3 regions of the Mesobacillus sp. LC4 genome follow, and region 3 is predicted to be linked to each of the others. Evidence: predicted binding sites of a transcription regulator. Region 3 holds the regulator's gene; each other region holds the start of a gene.

Region 1 (3,123 bases), on a different contig from region 3:
TTTCATCCCTTGTCGTGTGGATTGAATGGATTTTCATAAATGGATGATTTGCAAGGATACGAATCAACTCTCCGCCACCATACCCTGTAGTACCGATGATCGCTGCCTTCACTTGAAACCTCCTTTTCAACTTTATGTATAAATAACCATAAAAATTTATAATTATAAATAAATTTCTTTTTATTATAAGAACAAAAGAATCAAAACGCAATAGATTTATTAACAATTATGTGAACAATTCACAATTTTATTGCTGGCTTTGTATGATTTACAATATAATTATATTAATATCAGATACGGAAGGGAGTATAAAAACTCCTCTTAATAAGGTGGAATTCATATGTTGACTGCAACAACGTTGTCACCAAACTTGAATAAGCTTTTTGAAAAGGTTCACAGAATCAAGAGTATTGACAAAGGGCGCTTCCTTTTTGAAGAAGGCAATATCGCAGAAGAGTTATACATTATCCAAAGCGGTAAATTTCAGATCAGCAAAATGGTTCCAGATGGCCGCGAGTTGACTATCAGGATGTGTTCAGCTGGAGAATTAGTTGGCGAGTTGGCTTTGTTCAGCTCGGCATCTCAGCATATACTGAATGCCCGTGCCTCCGAAAGCGGGACAGTGGCAGTGATTCCAAAGGAAAAGTTAGAGATAGAAATTGAAAAGGATAGCGGGCTCGCACTGGAACTCGTAAAGTGGCTATCCCTGCAGCATCGCAAATCGCAAACAAGGTTCAGGGATCTTGTTCTTCATGGGAAGAAAGGTGCTTTATACTCAACGTTAATCCGGATGGTGAACAGCTACGGAGTCAAAACTGAAGATGGCTTGAAAATCGATGTATCGCTGACGAATCAGGAACTAGCAAACTTCTGTGGTACATCACGCGAAGTCGTGAACAGATTATTGAGCGAACTGAGGAAAAGTAACATCATTTCCATTGATAAAGGATTCATAACCGTCCATTCCCTCAATGTGCTCAAGAGAGAGATAGATTGTGAGAACTGTCCGGTTGAAATATGTAATATAGAATAGCAAAAGCCGCCAGAAATTACTGGCGGCTTTTCTTATGATCTTTTTTACAAAATCGCAAAAAGCATGATGATAAAGAACAGGACGGCGTTGACGATTTCGTATATCCCTACCTTCATGACAGAAAGCGGTTTTCCATAAAATACTACAGCTCTGATTAAGCTTGGCACTGCGGCCACAGCGACTATGAACTCACCGGCTGCAAGCCATAGAACAGGAACCAAAAGATGATATGTCCAGGAAATCCATTTGAATTGGCTGTTCTTCTTTTCGCGAATCATTGTTTTTACGTAGAATGTACTTCCGGTGAAAAATAGAATGCTGGATGCAAAGACCAGTAGTGAATTTTCATTGATTTCCCCGTTTGGCAGATAGCTGCTGGCCAGTCCGGCAATAGAAAAGACAACAATAGCACTTAAGTCATTCAGGAGGGCACGGTCTTTATTTTTTGCAGAGAAGTACGCATTGATCACGAAAAACGGGATCATCGCAAGACCAAAGCTGACAATGCTTGGCGTTGTGAACAATGGAACCATCAGGAACGCAAGCGCTGGTGTTATATAAATAAGCGCCCATTTACGATAGAATGGAATTTTCTTTTTCTTGAACATTAACAGAAGCGGATATGTTCCTAAATATAGTAAAAGCCATCCGATAAAAAACGGGACATGCTGCCATATTATTTCGCTTGCTGCTGCTCCCAGCCAAAAAGGGATGATCAGCATCGCCCAGGCACCATGCTGTTTTGGCATAAATAACTTCATGGATGAACACTCCCTTATGTTTCTTACCTTAAATATAGAGCAGATGAAGGGATGAATAAGTGAAACACATCACATTTTCTCCTGTAAAAACCCAACCGACACCGAAATGTCAAAAACCCATTCAAGTAAAACATATCTCTTATAATAAAGCTCGAAGCGCCATTCAGGGATTTTACTTAAACAGGGGTATCATGACCCCCTCAAGTGTAGTACACTTGAGGGAATCGTGAATGAAGGGGTGATCACTTGAAAAACGAAATGAATCAATTATTTAAAGATCAACGGAGCGTACATGTTCTGTATTCCTATAACGAAACGGAGAAATACATTGAACAGGCTATTGATTTTATAGAAGATGGTATTTTAGCGGGAGATTATGTTATTTTCATAGAAAATGAACCTCTTTTCCGCTCCATTCACAAGAAGCTTAAATCGCGATTAACGGAAGATCAAATGAAATTTGTTCATAACGTAAACAACTTCGACTTTTATTACTCCAGTGGCAGTTATCATCCTCCAGCAATCCTCGAATACTTTAATAAAATGGTTCAACCGTACATAGAAAATGCCATCCCCTTCCGATCCTGGGCGCATGTGGAGTGGGCTACTATGAAAGATCCACTTCATATAATTGAAGATTTTGAAAGAATAGTAGACGAAGCTGTAAATTCACTGTCTTTTCCACTGATTTGTGCATACGAAGGAGCGAAAATGCCTGACCATCTTATAAAAATTCTAATGGAAACACATCCTTATGTCTTAAGAGATGATAAGTTCAGTATTTCCGCTGAATACCAGGCGACAGCTGATTTAATATAAGACAAAAACGCTTAGGTACCCCTAAGCGTTTTTTTTGTCGCCTTTATATCAAACCTGGATAATTTGCCAAGCTCTATACAATTGGTTCCTCAAACTAAAACAGCCTTCTACATTCAGCCTCTTCTTTCAAATTGAAGCTTTAAAAAGATCTTTTTTAAATATAAGTGCGGTTTTAGTAAATAATAAATTTCCTTGGTGAATGCCAAACTCAATAGAAATAGGAATACAACAATAAAATGCACCTTCGAGAGAATGGAGACATCCATGACCAGACTCATGTCCGGCTGCAGTTGCGCTAGGCTGATGAGCCATCTTAACAGCAATACTGGTTCGTAAGCTATGCTGCTCGAAAGCACAATGGCAATGCCGGTTGCTGTGCTGGCAGCCATAAGTATTTTGACGATGCCCAGCAGAAGCCTTCCTGCTTTCGAACGTGTTCCTTCTTCTCTTGATGCATCGTACTGCCAGACTAGACCCATTGCCACAATTGCCACAACCGAGTATGGATAC
Region 2 (3,123 bases), on a different contig from region 3:
GATTCCTCAATTGAAACAGCTTCATCCCTTGTTCCATGGATGATCAAAACATCCCGTTCAAATGATTTAGCCCTTTCCCATACATCAAAGGTATTTAGCTCAGCAATAAAATCCTTTCCTATTAAATCCCCGCCTATGTCGAATGCGTTCTCTTCTTTTATATACGCAGAATTTTCCTCCATAACTTTCACTTTCTCTGCCATATTGCCAGCTGGAGCCAGTAAAATAAGTTTCTCAATTTCCTCTGGGTGATCTCCGGCAAGAAGACTGGCAACCAATCCTCCCATGCTAAATCCAAGAACAATCACTTTTTCCTTATCAATTTCGGGATGTGATTGAACATACTGGAGAATCGTTTCTGCCTCTGTTAACTCATTCAAAACAGTCATATCTTCAAAATTTCCATCGCTTTCCCCGCTTCCTAAAAAATCGAATCGGAAGCTGGCAATCCCAAGTTCTTCAAGTGCCCTGGAAATCTTTAAAAAGAAACGGTGCGGCTCGAGCTTGCTGCCAGTAAAGCCATGCAGAAGAATAACAGCAGGAGCCTTTTTCTGAGCCAATAAGGGGAAATGCGCCATCCCCCTCATCACCTTGTTTTTATGTAAAAGCGAAACAGCTTGTTGCATTCGCATAACTCCTTCCGATGTTTTCAATATCTTCAATGGTATCACAATTGGTCTGATTAACCATTGAAATAAACTTGAATATAATCCATACTAAACACATAGGAATTATTGGAGGGATAAAAACATGAATCTTTTTGCTGAAAAATGTCCGCGTTGTAAAAAAACGCTGGAAGTTAAAGAGCATCCTTCAAGCAAGACGATCATCATTAAAGCTTGCACCACAGGCCATTATGAAAAGGAATTCCATCCAGCATTGGAGACATATATAGAGAGAAATAAAGTATCATAGTCTTTGAAGCAGGGCCTCAATTTGAGTGCCCTGCTTTTTCGTCAATGGGTTTTATTTTTAATTCACCAAGATGACAATTTTTGTTTTCATAATTTGTTCACATTTGTCTTCAAAACCGTAACAATTTCCATGTTAGAATGATTACAAATAAATTAGTGTGATATTTATCACACTCATTACCACAACTTACCGTTCATTTTTGCATCATTTTCAAAAACTTTGTGAACGAATGAACATAAGTTTGTGATAGAATGAACAAGTTCGATATTTGAAAGGAGCTGCAGTGATGAAGAAATCAAAACTTTTTTTGGTCTCCCTCACCTCGATCATAGCTGTGCTGTTGCTTAGCGGCTGTGAAAACAATATGGTGGTATTCAATCCTGAGGGACCAATTGCAAGGCAAATTCTGGAGTTAATCAACTTTTCGATTGCTTTGATGCTACTTGTTACAGTGGTTGTTTTCGGGCTATTCGGATTCATCGTCTGGAAGTATCGTGAAAAGAAAGACAATATGGATTACGAACCACCTGAAGAACACGGCAGCACTGTGCTCGAAATAATTTGGACAGTGATTCCGATTTTGATTATCGTAGCTTTGACGATCCCTACGGTTAAAACGATTTACGCTATAGATGAAATTCCTAAAGGATATGAGAATAAAGAACCTCTTGTCATTAACGTTACATCCGCAGATTGGAAATGGATATTCAGCTATCCGGAACAAGGAATCGAAACTGTGAACTATGTGAATATTCCTGAAGACCGCCCGATTGATTTCAGGCTGACTTCTGCAGGTACGATGCAAAGCTTCTGGATCCCTGCTTTAGCGGGCCAAAAGTACACGATGGCAAAAGCTGAAACACAGCTATATCTAGTGGCAGATAATCCTGGTTCCTATGTCGGAAAGAACACGAACTTCAACGGCCAGGGATATGCGGGCATGGAGTTCGAGGTACTTTCCCAGACACAAGAAGATTGGGATCAATGGATCAAAGATGTAAAAGAAACTGCTCCAAAAATGACATTGCAAGAGTATGAAAAAATGCTTGAGCCTTCCCACCTTGGACGGAAGACATTCTCAAATACTCACCTTGAGTGGGTTGATCACTCTGATCCGCATTCAAAGAACTACACAAATCCAGAAATGTATGATAGAGGACATGGCTGGCCTGGAAAGATCTTTGAGGATAAGGATAATTACAAGAATAAAGATGGAAACAATGAGCATTCAAATCATGGAAACAATGAAGATATGAAACATAAAGAATCCGAAACTGAAGATTCACACGGGGGTGACCACAGTGGGCATTAAGTGGGATGAATTTTTCGTAACAGGTGATCCATTAATTTTCGCATCACAAATCGGGATTGCCCTGACATTAGTTGGTGCATTAGCCGGCCTCACCTATTTTAAAAAATGGAATTATCTTTGGTCTGAATGGTTTACAACTGTTGACCACAAGAAGATTGGGATTATGTATATCCTGCTTGGCGTCGTGATGTTTTTCCGTGGCGGTATTGATGGCTTGATGATGAAAGGCCAGACTGCCGTACCGGAAAATGAATTCCTGAATGCACAGCACTATAACGAGGTATTCACCACTCACGGTGTCATCATGATTCTGTTTGTTGCGATGCCGCTCTTGATCGGTCTCATGAACTTTGTGATTCCTCTCCAGATCGGTGCTCGTGACGTTGCTTTTCCGCAGCTGAACGCCCTTAGCTTCTGGCTTACTGTCAGCGGTGCGGCGTTGTTCAATATATCATTTATCATCGGTGGATCTCCTGATGCCGGTTGGACTTCCTACTTCCCTCTTGCCGGGAAAGAATTCAGTCCGGGAATAGGAAATAACTTTTACGCAGTGGCCCTGCAAATTGCGGGTGCCGGTACTTTGATGACGGGTATTAACTTCGTTGTCACAGTGTTGAAAATGAGAACTAAAGGCATGACCCTGATGAAGATGCCGATGTTCACATGGACATCTTTCATTACATCCATCATCATCGTAGCCAGCTTCCCTATTTTTACAGTAGCGCTTGCCTTGATGACTTTTGACCGCACTTTCGGTACACACTTCTTCACGATTTCCGGAGGCGGCATGGATATGCTCTGGGCGAACTTGTTCTGGCTATGGGGACATCCAGAAGTTTATATCGTCGTGCTCCCGGCATTCGGTATGCTGTCGGATATTATCTCGACTTTTGCCC
Region 3 (3,123 bases):
ATTTCCCCATGACTCTTTCTTGAGCCTCCAGCCAATTTCGATACACGGCGTAAAATCCGCTTCGAAAGTTGCCCTGTGAAATCCTATAAAACCTATATATTCTTTCGTCTCCTTGACTTCAACAGCATACAGCCCATAGCCGCAATCCTCCAACTCGGAGATAATGTTTTGATAAAATTGGTGCGTTTCTTCTTCTGATAAAGTATTGGCAAAATACTTCATGACCTCCTGGTCCGCATTCATATTTGCAAAGTGCTCCAGATCTTCTGCTGACCAGTCACGTAGCTTCAGCCTTGGCGTTTCCAAATAGATCATGTTTCCTCCGACCCTTTTCATAAAATTATTCACCTTATCCCGCAAGTGCTCTCCAAAATGATTAAAACCTGGTTCCACCGTTTTTTCTCCTGACCCTACAATTTGAACTTTCCAATCATTTATTAGTAGAATAAAGACAGTGTCTATCCAAACCAAAGCTGTCCTCGTATTTTATTTTACAGGTCGGCTTATTATTACGTAAAATTTCAGGACATACATTATCTGCATTGATAAGGAGTTTTTCTATTGAAAAAGGAATACTGGTACATCATTATCGCCTATATCGTCATGCAGCTTTCAAGCCTGATTGGCATCCCGATTGTCGCCTTCACCGGTGCTGCGATGGGAAAGAGCCTGGAGGAAATGGAGACCCTCTCGATTCCATACTGGCTTGTGATCAGCTTTTCACTGACACTAGTCATCGTGCTTTTGCTTTTAAGGAAAGAACGCAGATCTCATGCGGACTTACGTGATGCGTCCTCTCCAGCAAGCTCAGCCGCCTGGGCTTTCGCAGGTGTATTCCTCGCACTGTTCGCGCAATCAATCGCCGCCAATATCGAGAATATGCTTGGCATCGAAATGGGCTCTGAGAATACACAGGAAATCATTAAGCTGATTGAAATGTTCCCGGTTGTCATTTTGGTCAGTTCGATCATCGGCCCTATATTAGAGGAAATCGTCTTCCGTAAGATCATTTTCGGCAGCCTGCATAAGAAAATGAATTTCTTTTTCGCTGGATTGATCAGCTCTGTTATTTTTGCGCTTGCACATATGGAACCAGAGCATGTGATCTTGTACTCTGCAATGGGGTTCACTTTTGCTTTCCTTTATGTAAAAACAAAGCGGATCATCGTGCCAATCATCGCCCATGTTACAATGAATACAATGGTTGTCCTGCTTCAATCCGTATTTAGGGAAGACATTGAGAGAATGATAAAAGAAGCAGAGAAAATTCAAGGTTTTATTGGGGGATTCTAAGTTATGAAACAATCGCCTTTATTTTCAGGCATTGTCTACATCTTGTTAGGCAGCTTATTCACCTATTTCGCCATCCAGAATGTAAACGATTCAGGATGGGGATTCTTCAGCTACTTACTAGTGGCTCTTGCCACGTTCGACTTTGGTTCTGGCATCAGGATGATCCTTTTTCATTTCAAATTGAAGAATATACAGAAAAAGTAGCTCCTTCCTCTGAAGGAGCTACTTTTTATTCTGCCGATTCTGTTGGTTCGGTATCTGTCGGGTAATGCTTTAAGAAATAGATCAATGATTGCAATTCAACTGCCAAATCAATATGATGGATCCTGATCGATGAAGGCACATTCAGCCTCGCCGGCGTGAAGTTCAGGATTCCCTTGATATTTGCCTGCACCAATCGGTCTGTTATCGGCTGTGCGACAGCAGACGGGACTGTCAGAATTGCCACCTGGATGCCTTCCTCTACGACAACTTTGTCGAGATCATCCATATGGTACACTGCTACGTCACCAATCTTCGTGCCCACTTTACCTGGATCTACGTCAAAGGCAATCTCGATTTTCGTATTATTGTTCTTTGAAAAATTGTAGTTCAGAAACGCTGTTCCCAGATTACCGACTCCGATCAAGGCAACCTTCGTCAATTCATCCTGATCCAGTGTCTTTCGGAAAAAGGTCAGCAGGTAATTGACATTGTAGCCGTACCCCTTTTTACCCAAAGCTCCAAAGTAGGAAAAATCCCTGCGGATTGTCGCTGAATCCACTTTTACCGCTTCACTTAATTCCGCTGATGATACTCTTTGCTTACCTGAAGAATGCAAGTTCAATAAGAACCGGTAATACAGCGGCAAACGTTTTGCGGTTGCCTGCGGAATCTTCATAGCATCATTCGTCATTCTCCATCCTCCACCCTGTCCGTATTTCTATCTCAACTTTTCTTCTCTCTTGAAATCGCCGTTCTTACCACCGGTTTTTTCGACCAGATAGGTCTTTCCGATTACCATGCCCTTATCAACGGCCTTGCACATATCATAAACAGTCAGCGCACATGCTGAAGCTGCTGTTAACGCTTCCATTTCCACACCTGTATTCCCTTTTGTTTTTACAGCTGCGGCGATATTTAAAACATAGTCATTTCCATTTTGCTCCCAATCGAATGAAAGGTCAATCCCTGTCAGTGGAATCGGGTGGCACATCGGGATGATTTCAGACGTTTTTTTCGCCGCCATGATGCCTGCTACCTGCGCGACAGCCAGTACATCCCCTTTTTTCATTTTATTTTCAGTGATTCTCACATATATATCTTCATTCACGGTTATGCTTGAATGGGCGACTGCCGTACGGACCGTCTCCGGTTTTTCACTGACATCGACCATCTTTGCTCTGCCCTCTTCGTTAAAATGAGTAAATTCTGCCATATGTAAGCTCCTTTCTATCAAATGATACACTATTTTGTCAAACTTGTGTGTGAACTTTGTTTCAGTGTTCACAATACATAGTGAAATTTCAATACCATATAACCTATAGCAGTTCGCACATATTGCCGTGCCTATATTAATGGGTTACACTATCTCTAAGGCAATAGAGGTGAAAACAATGATTTTATTACAGGTTAATCAGCTATCAAAATATTTTGCTGCTGATCTTATTTTATCGAATATAAAGTTTGAAATACAGACCAACGACCGTGTTGCGCTTGTTGGAAGAAACGGAGCAGGAAAATCAACCCTGCTGAAGATCATTGCCGGGTATGAATCCCATGATGGCGGTGAAATCATCCGTCCTAAAGGGACGATGATTGGCTATCTCGCCCAGAATACCGGGCTGGAAT

Evidence for each region. Region 3 encodes Rex, which represses fermentation and respiration genes when NADH is low (regulators of the CRP and FNR family bind a similar motif). Its sites were predicted from a motif close to TTGTGAAATATTTCACAA; they were not measured.
Region 1: the regulator Rex is predicted to act here: its motif matches at 1,852-1,869, upstream of AB5I83_RS14400 (YwiC-like family protein).
Region 2: the regulator Rex is predicted to act here: its motif matches at 1,071-1,088, upstream of qoxA (cytochrome aa3 quinol oxidase subunit II).

What each region holds. Positions count from the first base shown of each region.
Region 1 covers NZ_JBGCUB010000004.1:214,894-218,016, reverse strand. Annotated here, with positions in the region: gene argC (N-acetyl-gamma-glutamyl-phosphate reductase) at 1-112, opposite strand, end outside; gene AB5I83_RS14405 (Crp/Fnr family transcriptional regulator) at 341-1,033, shown strand; gene AB5I83_RS14400 (YwiC-like family protein) at 1,078-1,794, opposite strand; gene AB5I83_RS14395 (MEDS domain-containing protein) at 2,041-2,613, shown strand; gene AB5I83_RS14390 (respiratory nitrate reductase subunit gamma) at 2,727-3,123, opposite strand, start outside.
Region 2 covers NZ_JBGCUB010000001.1:1,153,195-1,156,317, forward strand. Annotated here, with positions in the region: gene AB5I83_RS05905 (alpha/beta hydrolase family protein) at 1-626, opposite strand, end outside; gene AB5I83_RS05910 (hypothetical protein) at 751-915, shown strand; gene qoxA (cytochrome aa3 quinol oxidase subunit II) at 1,202-2,227, shown strand; gene qoxB (cytochrome aa3 quinol oxidase subunit I) at 2,217-3,123, shown strand, end outside.
Region 3 covers NZ_JBGCUB010000014.1:5,377-8,499, reverse strand. Annotated here, with positions in the region: gene AB5I83_RS22585 (GNAT family N-acetyltransferase) at 1-315, opposite strand, end outside; gene AB5I83_RS22580 (CPBP family intramembrane glutamic endopeptidase) at 562-1,293, shown strand; gene AB5I83_RS22575 (YdiK family protein) at 1,297-1,497, shown strand; gene AB5I83_RS22570 (redox-sensing transcriptional repressor Rex) at 1,523-2,188, opposite strand; gene moaC (cyclic pyranopterin monophosphate synthase MoaC) at 2,216-2,710, opposite strand; gene AB5I83_RS22560 (ABC-F family ATP-binding cassette domain-containing protein) at 2,889-3,123, shown strand, end outside.